DNA from 3 places in the Parabacteroides sp. FAFU027 genome. Region 3 is predicted to be linked to each of the others. Evidence: riboswitches for the same ligand, from Rfam matches in the RefSeq annotation. Region 3 holds a riboswitch; each other region holds the start of a gene.
The links. A riboswitch is a leader RNA that binds a small molecule or an ion and turns the genes downstream of it on or off. The one in region 3 is predicted to bind cobalamin.
Positions count from the first base shown of each region.

Region 1: another riboswitch for cobalamin. It lies ahead of MLE17_RS14655 (TonB-dependent receptor plug domain-containing protein); the one in region 3 lies ahead of MLE17_RS03750 (iron ABC transporter permease).
Region 2: another riboswitch for cobalamin. It lies ahead of MLE17_RS01710 (sirohydrochlorin chelatase); the one in region 3 lies ahead of MLE17_RS03750 (iron ABC transporter permease).

Region 1 is NZ_JAKZKV010000010.1:99,918-104,532, forward strand. Features, by position in the region: gene MLE17_RS14650 (YncE family protein) at 1-147, opposite strand, end outside; gene MLE17_RS14655 (TonB-dependent receptor plug domain-containing protein) at 175-2,214, opposite strand; cobalamin riboswitch at 2,341-2,537, opposite strand; gene MLE17_RS14660 (SpoIID/LytB domain-containing protein) at 3,159-4,481, shown strand; gene MLE17_RS14665 (MFS transporter) at 4,592-4,615, shown strand, end outside.
Region 2 is NZ_JAKZKV010000001.1:386,988-391,602, reverse strand. Features, by position in the region: gene MLE17_RS01720 (transglycosylase domain-containing protein) at 1-985, opposite strand, end outside; gene MLE17_RS01715 (DUF5723 family protein) at 1,429-2,844, shown strand; cobalamin riboswitch at 2,934-3,134, shown strand; gene MLE17_RS01710 (sirohydrochlorin chelatase) at 3,224-3,598, shown strand; gene MLE17_RS01705 (energy-coupling factor ABC transporter permease) at 3,598-4,329, shown strand; gene MLE17_RS01700 (energy-coupling factor ABC transporter substrate-binding protein) at 4,342-4,615, shown strand, end outside.
Region 3 is NZ_JAKZKV010000002.1:113,813-118,427, forward strand. Features, by position in the region: gene MLE17_RS03740 (NAD(P)-dependent oxidoreductase) at 1-351, shown strand, start outside; gene MLE17_RS03745 (ABC transporter ATP-binding protein) at 419-1,408, opposite strand; gene MLE17_RS03750 (iron ABC transporter permease) at 1,420-2,472, opposite strand; cobalamin riboswitch at 2,586-2,770, opposite strand; gene MLE17_RS03755 (family 43 glycosylhydrolase) at 2,803-4,615, opposite strand, start outside.

The sequences.
Region 1 (4,615 bases), on a different contig from region 3:
CGAAATAGAAGAAATTGACTTAATAGTAGAAGTGCTTTCAACATTGGATAATGTATATGCCGCATCGTCTGTCTTTTCACATGAAGTGAAAACCATGCTGCTCAAAGCGATTAACGATAAAAACAATGAGAGTTTTTGTTTTTTCATAACTTGTTTTTGATTTGTGTTTGAAGTTTAAAAAGAATACGAGAGCAATAATCTGTAATTTCGTCTTGGCATTGGGTAGTATTGCACTACTTCAAATTGCTTGTTTAACAGATTATTTACTTCACATTTTATATTCAGTTTGTTGAATTTCTTTTGGGCAAAAAGGGAATGATCCTGATATCCTTTCAGTGAGTTAAACGGATAGTTGTCAGTTTGGCGACTACTTACAACACAGAGATTATAACCTGCTTCATATCCCGGTCCGGACAACGCTAGCGAGCAACCTCCGGTATGTTTGGGCGAGTATATCAGCTGTTTGCCATACGTTGAGCTCCGTGGAGTCACATCTTTTATATCCTGAAAGGTATAATTCCCCTTAAAGATGATGTATACTTGCTTCTGACTAACCTTTTTCCTGAAATCTAGCGTTACGTCACAGCCAAGGATATCAACTTTTCCTTTATTGATCATTGTCCAGTGAAACAGATCTTTGGGGATGGCAATGATTTTGTCAGTGATATTATTGTAATAAAAGTCTGATGTGATGGACAACTCAGATTCCCTTAACAATGTGTTTGAAGAGAAGGTAACTCCAGCATCGTACTGTCGGGTTTGTTCCGGCCGTAAAGATGTATTTCCAAAGTCCTGATAATAGAGGTCATTAAATGTAGGGACTCTAAACTCCTCCTTGTAATATGATCTGATTCTGAACTCTTTGCTTTTAAATGGTTTGTATGAAAGCCCGATAGTAGGACTTAATTTGTTTTGATTTTTAGCCGCTACGCCGGTTTTAACCTGCTCACGGGTTAAAGTATAAAGAAGATTCCCGTTAATACTCCAGAATTCCGTAACGTATTTAGTCGAAAAGTTAGCCTGTCCGTTATGTCTGGTTGGGTAATTAAACTTAGCAAAAGGATTGCTGGCATATTTGAAGAGGTTATTATACCACCAGTCAACAGCAAGAGCTGAAGCTAAATTATCATTATAGATGTATTTTACAGTTGAGGTCAGATATATCTCGTTCTGAGTATATTTTTCATGCCGTTCTCCTGCATGTACCCCCGGATCTTTATACGTTGAATCTTTATCCAGGAAGGAATTAAAGTTACGATTGTATTTGGCCGATGCCTGGTATTGTATTTTATTCGATTCCCTGTTTTCGTAATGAAGTTGTGAGATGAAATTATTTTCGGAAAGTCTTTTGGCACTATATGAATTATAAAATACAACAGGGCCGGGCAATCCTCTTTCTGAATTGTAATAATTGAGCTTTAGTAAAATGTTTTCGTTGGAGTGTAGAGCAAAACGTGTATTGAGTTCTGTTCTGATACTTTTGACATCACTGTTTTTACGGGAAAGAATTTCGCCAACATTGGAACTGGAACCGTAATATTGGATAAACTTGTATTTCCCATCCGCTAAAATTCCATCAGCCGATACATTCATCGCCCATTTCTTACCAAATGTCCGATTCATGAACAATGACGGATTAAATAACCCGAACGACCCCGTTTTTACAGTTGCATTTCCTTTCAGTTGATTCTTACCATCATACTCCGGCAATTTCGTATTGAGGCAAAGCACTCCGGCTGAAGCAAACATGCGTGCAGTCTGGAAAATATCGTTGGGCTGACCGTTATTCAAAGAAATATCAGAGATGTTATCCAGTGAAAAGCGGCTCAGGTCAATCTGTCCTGATTGAATATCGCTCAGCATAATTCCGTCGTAGCTTACCCCTGTATGTTGCGCCCCGAGTCCCCGCAATGAAACCGTTTTCAATCCGCCGATGCCGCCGTAATCTTTCACGGTCACTCCGGCAAAATGCTTGGCCACGTCTGAAACGGAAGCAGCATTGAGTCGGTTGATATCTTCCTTAGCAAATACCTGCACAGGCATGGCAGCTCTGACAACCTGCGAATTGTGCCCATTTACAAGTACCTCCTGCAACTTAACCTGAGTCTTCACGGAATCCTTTTCTGTCGCACAAAAGGCAGAAAAAGGGATGACGCTAAACAACGCAAGTGTCAGGTTGCGGCATGAAATGTAATATGGGCGTTTCTGATTCAAAATAGCTGTGTTTTGGTAACAAGTAATGACTAGTCACAATGACAGCTTTCGGAATAAATGATTGCAACAAGGGCAAAAGAGGTAAATCAGTTTGCAGATGTTTCTCAGCTTTATCCTCGAAAGCTTTTGAACTAACGTTGCCGTGGCAGGTCTTCTGACTTACTTCCGTTTGGGGCGGCCTTCCCGTCGCATGACAGTGGCGAAAGTTTTGCCCAAACGTTTGGTGAAGCTTACAGCAGCGGGACTGTTCAGGATTCTCACCTGATTCCCTTTTCATCCTCGACCGCGAATGCGGCTTCGGAACCAAAGCGGTTGCAAAGGTAAGGATTATTTTCGGAAATCAAATTTGATGGTTTTAATTTGGAAATGAATCGGATTGTGAAGTATTATTTGGCTTCTAAATCATTAGCAGCAAATGATTTTAGTGAAATGACTGGGTTGAAACAGGTTTTTATCCTTTAGAAAGTGATTTTTGACCGTCGAAAATCATCCTATAAAATTATAGACCGGATTTCGGCGATTGAAATTTGTCCTATAAAATTATAGCGTTAAAATTGACCGTTGAATTTAACGCTATAATTTTATAGGCTTAAATAATTCCGTTGGAAATGCTCCTGTAATTTTATAGGCGACTTTCTGACGGTATATTTTGAGTCTGGAAAATTATAGAGGCCCTTCAAACGACAGAAAATGGCTCTATAATTTTATAAGATGGTTTTTAACCGCAAAGTTTATCTCTCAGAATTTACAGACTGCCATTCGATGGTTGAAAATTACATTCCAATTATTTAGAGCCGCATTATTCCTTCAACTTCCTGTTTTTAATCTTAAAATCACCCCTTGTTTAGCTATCTTTGCATCCTAAATTAGGTATAAGCAATAGATGGATTATGGAAATGTGAATTTACTATCCGTTTTGCCCATTGCCGATATAACATTAATCCATGCAAGAACCCATACTTTCCGTCGGAATTGTATCCGACCTTGAGATTCCGTTTTCTTTTCAGGGAAAATACCTGCTGAATGGAGCTGAAGAGCTTCATCCCGGTGATTATACTGCCTATTTGATTGATGCCAAAATCATTTTCAATGGTAAATTTTACGATGAAGTGGCTTTTCAGCCCGCTTCCGATGATGCTTCTTTTACGCTAAAAGAGGTGGTGATTGGTATCGGTTTCCATTGGGAACGGAAGGAAGTGCAATCGTTTCTTGGCTCACTAAAACTGATTCAGGAAAATCATAAAATTACGGCGGTCAACCTGATTCCGGTAGAAGAATACCTGAAAAGCGTGATTTCGTCGGAAATGAGTGCGACCAGTTCACCTGAATTGTTGAAGGCTCATGCCGTCATTTCGCGTAGTTGGCTGCTGTCGCAATTGGCTAAGAAGAATGATCTGGCGGCAAAATCAGTCACGTATGTTTCGGATACGCAGACAGAAACCGAATGGATCAAGTGGTGGGACCGCGAGGATCATCTGCTGTACGATGTCTGTGCCGACGACCATTGCCAACGCTATCAGGGCATTACCCGTGCTTCGACTGAAAAGGTAGTGGAGGCCGTGGAGGCAACACGTGGAGAACTTTTGATGTATGATGAAAATATTTGCGATGCACGTTTCTCGAAATGTTGCGGCGGAGTACTTGAGAAATTTGATAATTGCTGGGAACCGGCTTCACATCCCTATCTGCAAAAGGTGTTTGACCGTGCCGAAAATTCCATCTCTGAAACACCCGACCTGACTATCGAAGCTGAGGCGGAGAAATGGATTCGAACTTCTCCCGAAGCTTTCTGTAACACTGAAGATGCAAATGTACTGAGCCAGGTGCTAAATAACTATGACCAGGAGACTGCTGATTTTTACCGTTGGAAAGTGACCTATAGCCAAGCAGAAATATCCGATTTGATTCGTCGTCGCACGGGTATTGATTTCGGAGAAATTATAGATTTGCAACCGATGGAGCGGGGCGTTTCAGGCCGATTAATAAAACTACGCATTGTCGGTATGAAAAAGACATTAGTAATCGGCAAAGAATTACTCATTCGCAAATCACTTTCTGAGTCTCACTTATACAGTTCCGCATTTGTTGTGGATAAAGTGATGGGCGAAAACAATATTCCAGCCACTTTTACCCTCACCGGAGCAGGGTGGGGGCATGGCGTAGGCCTTTGCCAGATTGGAGCTGCCGTGATGGGGGATAAGGGTTATTCGTACCGTGATATTTTATTGCACTATTACCGAGATGTGACTTTGGAAAAAAAATATTGAATACAAAGCACACAGATGACACAGATTTAAATCGGTTTTCACAGATAAGAAAATCCGTGTAAATCTGTGTTGCCTGCATCTGTGTCATCTGTGTGCCATTAAAACAAGAAATGGAACAAAAATCTAAAAATCCG
Region 2 (4,615 bases), on a different contig from region 3:
GTGAGCCGTCCGCTTTTTTGTTTTTATTACACCAACCGTAAAGCGGATTGGTTTCCCACGATAAAGAATCTTCGCTGTATTTTTGTTGCTGGTCTTCACCGTACTCGCTACGTTCCGGTTTCCTGGCCATCATGATTTTACGCAGGAATTCACGGAAGTAGGGGGCAGGACCTTCCTTGTGGTCGGCTTTATTGTAATGGACTACCAGTGGTAATTTTTGCAACGAATCACATTGCTCGGCTGTAATATAGTCTGATTTACGCATCTGGTCGAGTACCACGTTGCGGCGATCGCGTGTTCTTTCGTTGAATCGTAGCGGATTAAACATTGCCGGGTTTTTACACATCCCCACCAATGTAGCTGACTCCTCGATACTCAGCTGATCGGGCGATTTTCCAAAATAAACCAACGCAGCCGATTGTATTCCCACTGCATTATTTAAGAAGTCAAACTTGTTGAAGTACATATTGACGATCTCTTCCTTAGTATAGAAGCGCTCCAACTGCACTGCAATTACCCATTCGATCGGTTTTTGCAGCATACGTTGGAAAATGTCTTCAGCCGTGGGCGAATAGAGCTGTTTGGCAAGCTGTTGGGTAATGGTACTACCACCACCGGCGCTTTTCTGCATGAATATGCCGCGTTTCACAAACGAACGGAGCAATGCCCAGATGTCCACACCAGAATGGTTTTCAAAACGGGCGTCCTCTGTGGCGATCAGCGCTTCTACCAAATGCTTGGAGAGCTGTTTGTAGGTGACAAATACACGGTTCTCTTTGCTTTGGTAGAATCGCCCGAGCACCTGCATGTCGGAAGAATAGACTTCGGACGCGAATTTGTTCTTCGGGTTCTCCAACTCGGCGATGGGTGGCATGTAACCGATTTTACCAAAAGCGATCAGGGAAAATATGGTAACGATGGATAGAATAAACAAGGTAAATGAAATCCAAAAGAAGCGGATAAAGCGTTTTTGTTTGGTCGTCATTGATCGAAAAGTTTTAAACCCTGCAAAATTAATCCTTTTATTGGTTTTGCAGCAATAAATTCTTGTTGGAAATGCCGGATAAGGTCTCTTTCATGCCTGTATCCTGATGGTTCAGCCCGATCTTTTAGAGTCTTTTGCCCGAATGTTGTTATTGTGTTAAGAATTGCAGCCTGATTAGGGTTAAAATCCTTTCGCTCGGTATAGTGCGGTGAATTATTCAATTCCGTTTAGTGGGCTAGTATAGAGAAAATTAATAATACTATTAATCTCTCTTGAATCCATATTTTGTTGCTTTATCTGTAATATCTTTAGTGCCGGAATTTGTTATTTAAATAGCCCGACCTGTTTTGTCTGATTTGTCCGGCAACTACCTGATATATAGTGCCCCGGACGGATTAATGGCGCATTATTGCAAATGAATACCTTAAATTTCAAATTTAGACATGAAGAAAACCCTGATTGCGGTCATTCTGTTTTTTACGTCGTTGTTGTGTGTAAACGCCCAGTATGCGTATTCGCTATATTTTATCAATGAAATGAGCCAGCGGCATGAGTATAATCCGGCATTTGTGCCTGAATACGGTTATTTTGCCCTGCCGGTTATTGGTAATACGCAGGTTGGAGCGACCTCTGATGTGGGGATTCTGAATTTTCTTTTTCCGTATAATAATAAGCAGGTGTTATTTTTGCATCCTTCGGTGAATACCTCCGATTTCCTGAATAAACTTCAGCCGCGAAACAGGATAAAACAAAGTTTGAGCACAGATCTTTTTTCTTGCGGCTTTTTTACCTCAAATAACGATTTCTGGACAATCGGTTTATCATTGAAAGAGAACACGTCGGCAGTTCTTCCCAAATCCCTTTTTGAATTTGCAAAAGATTCAACGAAAAACTATTACGATCTTTCCGATTTGCGGGCAAAGAGTGTTTGCTGGTTGGAGGCTTCTTTAGGTTGTTCAAAAGAGATCAACGAACGTTTAAGGGTTGGTTTTAAGGTAAAGTTGCTCACCGGTATGTCTGAGGAGATCATCAAATACAGTAAGCTGGATTTGAATCGCGTTGGGGATCAGTGGCATGTGAATGCTTCCGGACAGACTTTCATCGCGTCCAATTTCCTTTCGTATAAGGTTGATTCGACGAATCATTTTACCTTTCAGGATTACACGTTTAACAAGCATAATATCAAACCTGCGGGATTTGGAGCTGCTATTGACCTCGGCTTTTCCTATCGGATAACTCCCGATCTTACCCTTTCGTCCAGTTTGACCGATTTAGGCTTCATTTCCTGGAATCCTTCTGCTGTAAAAATAGGGGAAGCTAAAAATGAATATGATATTAGTGGCGTTAGTGATTCGGCAACATACTCTTACGGAACCTGGAATAATCAGATCTGGTGGCTCGGAGAGAATGGAAAACAGATATTGGCGTACAAACGTTTGACAACGAAACGACGGTACACTGATATGTTAACTGCCACTCTCAGAACTGGTCTTGAATATGATGTTCTGAAAAATGGCAATAAGAGAATCAGTCTGGGCCTTTTGAATACGATCTATTACGGAGAGTATGATTCCGATTTTGAAACTGTTGGGTCTGTAAATCTCAGACCTAATAGTTGGTTTTGTCTTACAGGAACATGCGCATTCTTACACAAGAACCCGAATCGATTTGGATTGGCTATGAACTTTTCACCCAAATGGATTAATTTCTTCATCGCATCTGATTTTCTTTTGCCCCGGTTAAACAGTGATTACCTGCCTAAAAACGCTTTTACCTTTAATGTGCAGACCGGCATTGCAATTCCTCTTTTCCTGAATAAACCTCCTTATCGCTACAAGTATAAAGATTACCCGTATTAACTTCCTTTCCCGGTTTTTTGTCTTTCAAAAGAGGCAGAATCGGGAAAAGTTTTTTCTTCGGGATTTGTCGTGTAAAATATTTCCCTACCTTTGCCCCGCAATTTACCGGTTCCGGATTCGATCTCTCGAAGACGGATTAAAAGGGAATCACGTGCAATTCGTGAGCTATCCCCGTAGCTGTAAAGTCCGCAAAAAACGTTTCGGCACACTTTTGCCACTGTTTCTGATTGAAACGGGAAGGCGCCGGAACGGGACAAGCCAGAAGACCTGCCCGTAAATGTTTTTTCGTCGCCTTCGGGAACTAAGGGCCACGAATCACATCTCATTCAAGATTTTCTTGTTCCAAGTTTTACATTTTATTTACCTAACAGATTGCTTTATGAAACGTAAAGGAATCCTGATTGTCGGTCATGGCAGTAAGTCATCCGATGCAGTCAGGGAATTTGAGCAGATGGTGGCTTATACCAGCCTCCAGACTGACGAGTTTATTGTAAAAGGTGCGCACATGGAGTTGGCTGAACCCAATATTCCCGATACTGTGGAAGCTTTGGTAGCCGGCGGTGTGACTGACATCCGTGTATTGCCTTATTTTCTCTACACCGGCAACCACATCAAGCAGGATATCCCGGAAATCCTTGCCGATGTGAAAGAAAACTATCCTGCGGTGAAATTCAGTTTCGGAAAAGCATTGGGCTTTGACCCGCGTATTGCCGATATTTTGTTGGCAAAAGCTCATGAAGTGGTAGAAATCTGATGATGAAAAGCGCTAAGTTTCTTCGGTTATTTGCTGTTTCGATTGCTCTTTTGGCGGTTCAGAACGCTTCGGCGATGCATATTTCGGAAGGCTTTCTGCCCCCTCAATGGTGTTTGGTGTGGTACCTGGTATCGTTGCCGTTTATTGCCTGGGGATTGAACCGTTTACGGAAAACCATTAGCGCAGACCCGAAGTCGAAGCTGATTCTCGGGATATGCGGGGCATTTGTCTTTGTGCTGTCGGCCATTAAGTTGCCGTCGGTGACGGGGAGTAGTTCGCATTTGGTGGGCACGAGCCTGGGGGCTATGATTACAGGACCTGCTGCGATGGCTGTTGTCGGCGTGGTGGTGCTTTTGTTTCAGGCTCTTTTGCTAGCACATGGCGGACTGACGACGCTCGGGGCGAATGTTTTCTCAATGGCTATAGCCGGACCGTTTCTGGCTTATGGTTTGTTCTGCCTGGGTAAAAAGGTTCGTTGGAACGAATCGGTGAATATCTTTTTTGCCTCGTTTGTTGGTAGTCTTTTCACCTACGTGGTGACCTCGTTCCAATTGGCGGTTTCATTTCCGGATGCGACTGGAGGATGGTGGGTTTCATTCCTGAAGTTCGGCGCTTTGTTTGCCGTTACTCAGTTGCCGCTTTCGGTCATCGAAGGTTTCCTGACGTTGTTTGTCTATCGTTTTGTATCGAAACATATTCCCGAAATCTCATTTGTCAAAACGGGAGAGTAGAAAATTGAACCTATGAAGAATAATCATATCCGAATCTTGTCGGCATCCATTTTTCTGCTGATTGTAGCAGGACTTTACATGTATAATTTCCGGCAGGATTTGCCCGGCGCCGATGATAATGCTTCGACCGTTATCGGTCAAATTGCACCTGCTTATAAACCCTGGTGCAAAAGCATTAGCTTTGATCTGACAAAGGAAATGGAAGCCCTGTTTTTCGGATTACAGATGTTGAGCGGTGTGGTAATATTTGCCATCTGTTTCCGCTTTTTGAAGAAATCCGGACAAA
Region 3 (4,615 bases):
ATGTGGAATACCAGCACACTGGAATTTATCGGGAAAAGAGGAAAACTAAAAGAAATCAAACTCTCAACACCGGAAGGAGAACAGACTCTCCCGATGGATGTTGCCCTGATTGCCATCGGATCAAGACCGGCTAACCGCATTGTATCGACCACAACAGGCATTGAGATCAACGACGCAGGTTATGTGGTGATTAAGGAAAAACCTTACGGCATGACCACCCGCAAGGGAATCTTTGCCGGAGGTGATGTCGTACATACTCCGCAGACTGTCGTGCTGGCCATGCGTGAGGCAAAGAATGTAGCGAAAGGCATTGCTCAGTTTGTAGATGCTAAAAAGCTATTGGAAGAGTAACAAAATATTTATGGGGTTTCGACAGGAGGCGCGGTGAAGGTCATGTATCTTCCCGCGCTTTCGATTTTTACAGAGAGTCCAGATGGTTCAGCAACGATTCAATTGTATCAAACGATTCTTTTGCATCGGGAAATGCAATGCGATATCCATCCGTGTTATGGATAATCTTCAGTTCCGCCTCATCACACACCTGATACCCTTTTCTGATCAGGGCTTTCTCCAGCCAAATACGGGTTACTCCTTCTACCTCGAGCTGCACTTTACGCACCGATTGGCTATTCAACAAAAACGTTCCGGTATTCAGATCAAAAGAGAGGCTCTCTTTGTCAAAGAAAGAATTGAACATTCCCGACAATGCCAGGTCTTCAGGTGTTCCGCTGACAATCTCCCGCTTTTTAGCCATCAGCCATATTTTATCCGCCAGTTGCAATGCAAGATCGAGGTCGTGTGTCGAAAGCAGGATGGTTTTGCCATTCTCAGCACTGAGCTTGCGCAGCAAAATCATAATTTCCACTCGCGAAGGCAAATCAAGAAAAGCTGTCGGTTCATCCAACAGGATCAACGGAGTCTCCTGTGCAATCGCTTTAGCGATCATCACCTTCTGTCGCTCGCCGTCACTCAGTTCACTGATGTTTCGTTGGGCAAAATGGGCAATACCCACACAATCGAGTGCATATCGGATCATCTCGTCATCTTTGGCAGAGAGTCGTCCGAAGAAATCGGAATAGACGTAACGGCCAAATGAGACTACTTCATAGACGGTCAGATTCCCGGCAGCAATATTATCGGTAAGCACCACGCTGAGTTTGCGTGCCAGCTTTTTCTTCGAAATAAAATGAATCTCCTCCCCTTCCAGAAACACCTTCCCTTCCATGCCCAGTTGAAAGCCGGAAAGCGTTTTCAACAAGGTCGATTTACCCGCACCATTGGTTCCGAGCAGACAGGTCAGTTCGCCTTTTTTCAAGAAAAGGTTGATGTTGGAATGCACCACTTTGTGCGGACGCTGGCTGACATACCCGATCGTCAGGTTTTCCAGTTGTAGAATGGGTGTACTCATAAGGCGTCAGGTTAATGGATTTGCTGGAATTTCTTCCGGCTGAGTAAGACATAGAGCACCACCGGCGCTCCCAGTATCGGAGTAATGGCATTCAATGGCAGGATACCTACGTGACCGGGGAAAGAGGTCAGCAGATTACACAACAAAGCCACTCCACCACCCAGTATCAGACAAAAAGGGAGCAGTTTCTTATGATTTCCCGTTCCCAGTATCAGTCGGGCAATGTGGGGCACCGCCAGCCCCAGAAAAGAGACCGGTCCGCAAAATGCCGTTGTCACCGCGGTAAGCAATCCACTTATCAACAATATAATGATACGGGTCTGTTTGATTCTCACCCCGAGATTCATCGCATAACGTTCACCCATCAACAGGGCATTGAGCGGTTTCATCTGAAGAAGAGCCGCCAGTATTCCCACTGTAATGCAGGGGATATAAAAACTGATTTGCGAACGGGTCACACTCGAAAAGTCCCCCATTCCCCATAGCATATAGAGAAATACGTTTTCCGCTGAAGAGTAGAAATTAATGAAAGTGATAAACGAAGAGACCAGGTAGCTCACCATAATCCCCACAATCAGCAGCATCAGGTTGCTTTTCAGCCGACCGGCCATATAAAGGATAATATTCAGGACGGCAAATGCGCCCGCAAATGCACCGCTGACAATCAGGAAATGTCCACCCAACCCGATACCGGATAGACTACCCATCGTCCCTCCTGTAAGGAAAACAATCAATGCCACCCCCAGATTGGCGCCTGCACTGATGCCCAGAATGGAGGGATCAGCCAGAGGATTCTGGAAAAGTGTCTGTAAAAGTAATCCGCAAACAGCCAATGCCGCTCCGGTAAATAAGGCGGTCAATGCCTGAGGCAGACGTGAATTGAGAATGATATTTTGCCAGGCAGTCTGGTTTATTTCCTGTCCGGAAAGGACACGTAAGACCGAATCTACAGGAATATGCACCGAACCGAATGTCAGGTTCAGGACAAAAAGGACCGCTGTTATCAGGAATATCGCGATGGCCTTTAATCGAAAAGTGCCATTGTTGAATGTAGCTGTTTGCAATGCGAAATTGGATTGAATTTCCTACATAGGGAAAGAAGCGAGAAGATGAAGCAAAGGAGGCACGTCTGGCATCCGGTGGATTTCATGTTCAAACTTTTATCCCGAAAGTTTAAGCTGAATAGGATTCAATCGACAGGTTTTCCGGCTCGCTTCCCTTTAAGCGCCTTCCCGTCGGTTTCGGACAGTGGCTATTTGGCTTAACGGTTTTGAGTAAAGCTTACGGCTGCGGGTACAGCTCCGGCATTTCACCGGATTCCCTTTTCGGATTGAATGTCAAATCAATGAGCTTACGGCTGCAAAGATAACGGTTTATTTTGGAAGATGCTGAAATTAATCTTTTGTCTCAACAACGGCTGACCGGGCAGAAATACCTGTTTCACCAAGCGCTTCAACCGAGAAAAAGTAGGATGTACCTTTATCCAGTCCTCTCATATTGTAGGAGTTGCTATCATAAACAGTGATGCAATTGTAAAGCTTATCAGATGCGGTCCCGTAATAGATATTGTAGCCGTAAGCATCTTGCTGCGCTTTCCAGGAAATCAGGGCATTGCGGCCATCACGAGACTGGCGTTTTACTTTAAATTGCTTTACCTGTGCCGGTATTTTCCCCTGTGCTTTACCAAACACACGTAAGTCCATCAGTGCAAAATTCCCACTGGCGGTATGAATATTCTCTATTTTCAGATACCGGACGGTTGCAGGCCGAAGCAACTCCACATAATCATGAGGCACATCCAGATCATTATTGCTTTTATCAACAATCAGTGACCACTGGTTTCCATCGGCGGAACCAAAGATTTTATACTGGTGATACGTATCCATAGCTTTTCCAAACTGGTTCGCCTTATGTTCGTAGTAATTCACCTGAATGGCATATACCTGTTTCTCTGTTCCTAAATCCATTGCAAACCATTCTCCCGATTGATTTGATTTAGCTGCCCAATAGGTACGCATATTCTCATCGGCGGCCTTTTCCGGAGTGTAAATGCTATCGGAAGAGGATGCCCAGACCTTTTTGTGCAACGAAAGCAACATCCATCCGGCAAAATTTCCCCGTTGATGATCTTCACCCGAAACAGGGGTGACAGTCGGGTAATCACCAAATGCAGTATTGGCATACATAATCCCGTCTCTGTCAAACCCTGACGGATAAAGGCCGATACGACGCTCGAAGGTTTCCCGCAAGGACAACATACAGGTGGCTATATGCCAGTAGTTTCCATGATAGTCCCTGAAAGTACCGCCATGCCCTGCTCCCAGTACAAAACCACCGGGTTTATAGGAAAAGGGATTATGTTTTTGGTAAACAAAAGGCCCCAACGGATTATCGGAAACATAGACACCATCGGCATATACTTTAAATTCTGTGCCGGGCGCCCCATACTGCAAATAGTATTTATTGTTGTATTTGGTCATAAAAGCACCTTCGGTAAAGGGCTTCAATGAAACAGAATCATCGTTGTTCATCCCGAACCGCTCCCATCCATGCTGCTCGGGATGCAGGATATAAAGGTCACGAATAATGCTTTTGGGCCTGAATGTTGCAGGATCGTATTCCACCCCTTTGATCGGAAATTCATTACTCGATCCGTAATAGAGATAGAGTCGTTTATCGTCGTCCCGGAACATGTAAGGATCCCAATGCGGCAATAATGCCGTTTCGGTCAGATGCTTCCACCTTCCTGTCCTGGGATCGGTGGTGTACCATACCGGAAGTTCATTATATGTCGATCCCAACATCACCATAGTATCTCCCATCACCGTTACAGACGGGGCACATTGGTCATCATCGAATGGCTTCCGTTGGAACGCACTACATATATATTGCCATTGGGTAAGATTTTTAGAAACATAATAACCGGATTGATTTGTGCAAAAGAGATAATATTCCCCTTTGTACGGTACAATCAGGGGATCAGCTGTTGAACGACAGGATATTTGTTTTCTGGTCGGGAAATAATACTCAAACAGATAACTTATATTGACCGGATTGCAATAGGTATGAGGATGGTCATTATTGGGATCAAACCATGAAGTAGCAATCGCCGGAGTCCGTTCAATCGGTTTGAGCGGTTGCTCTGATTTGAGTGTTACATCCATCTGTGTCTGATTGTCCTGAAGAGCCAACTCGAGCCACGACTTT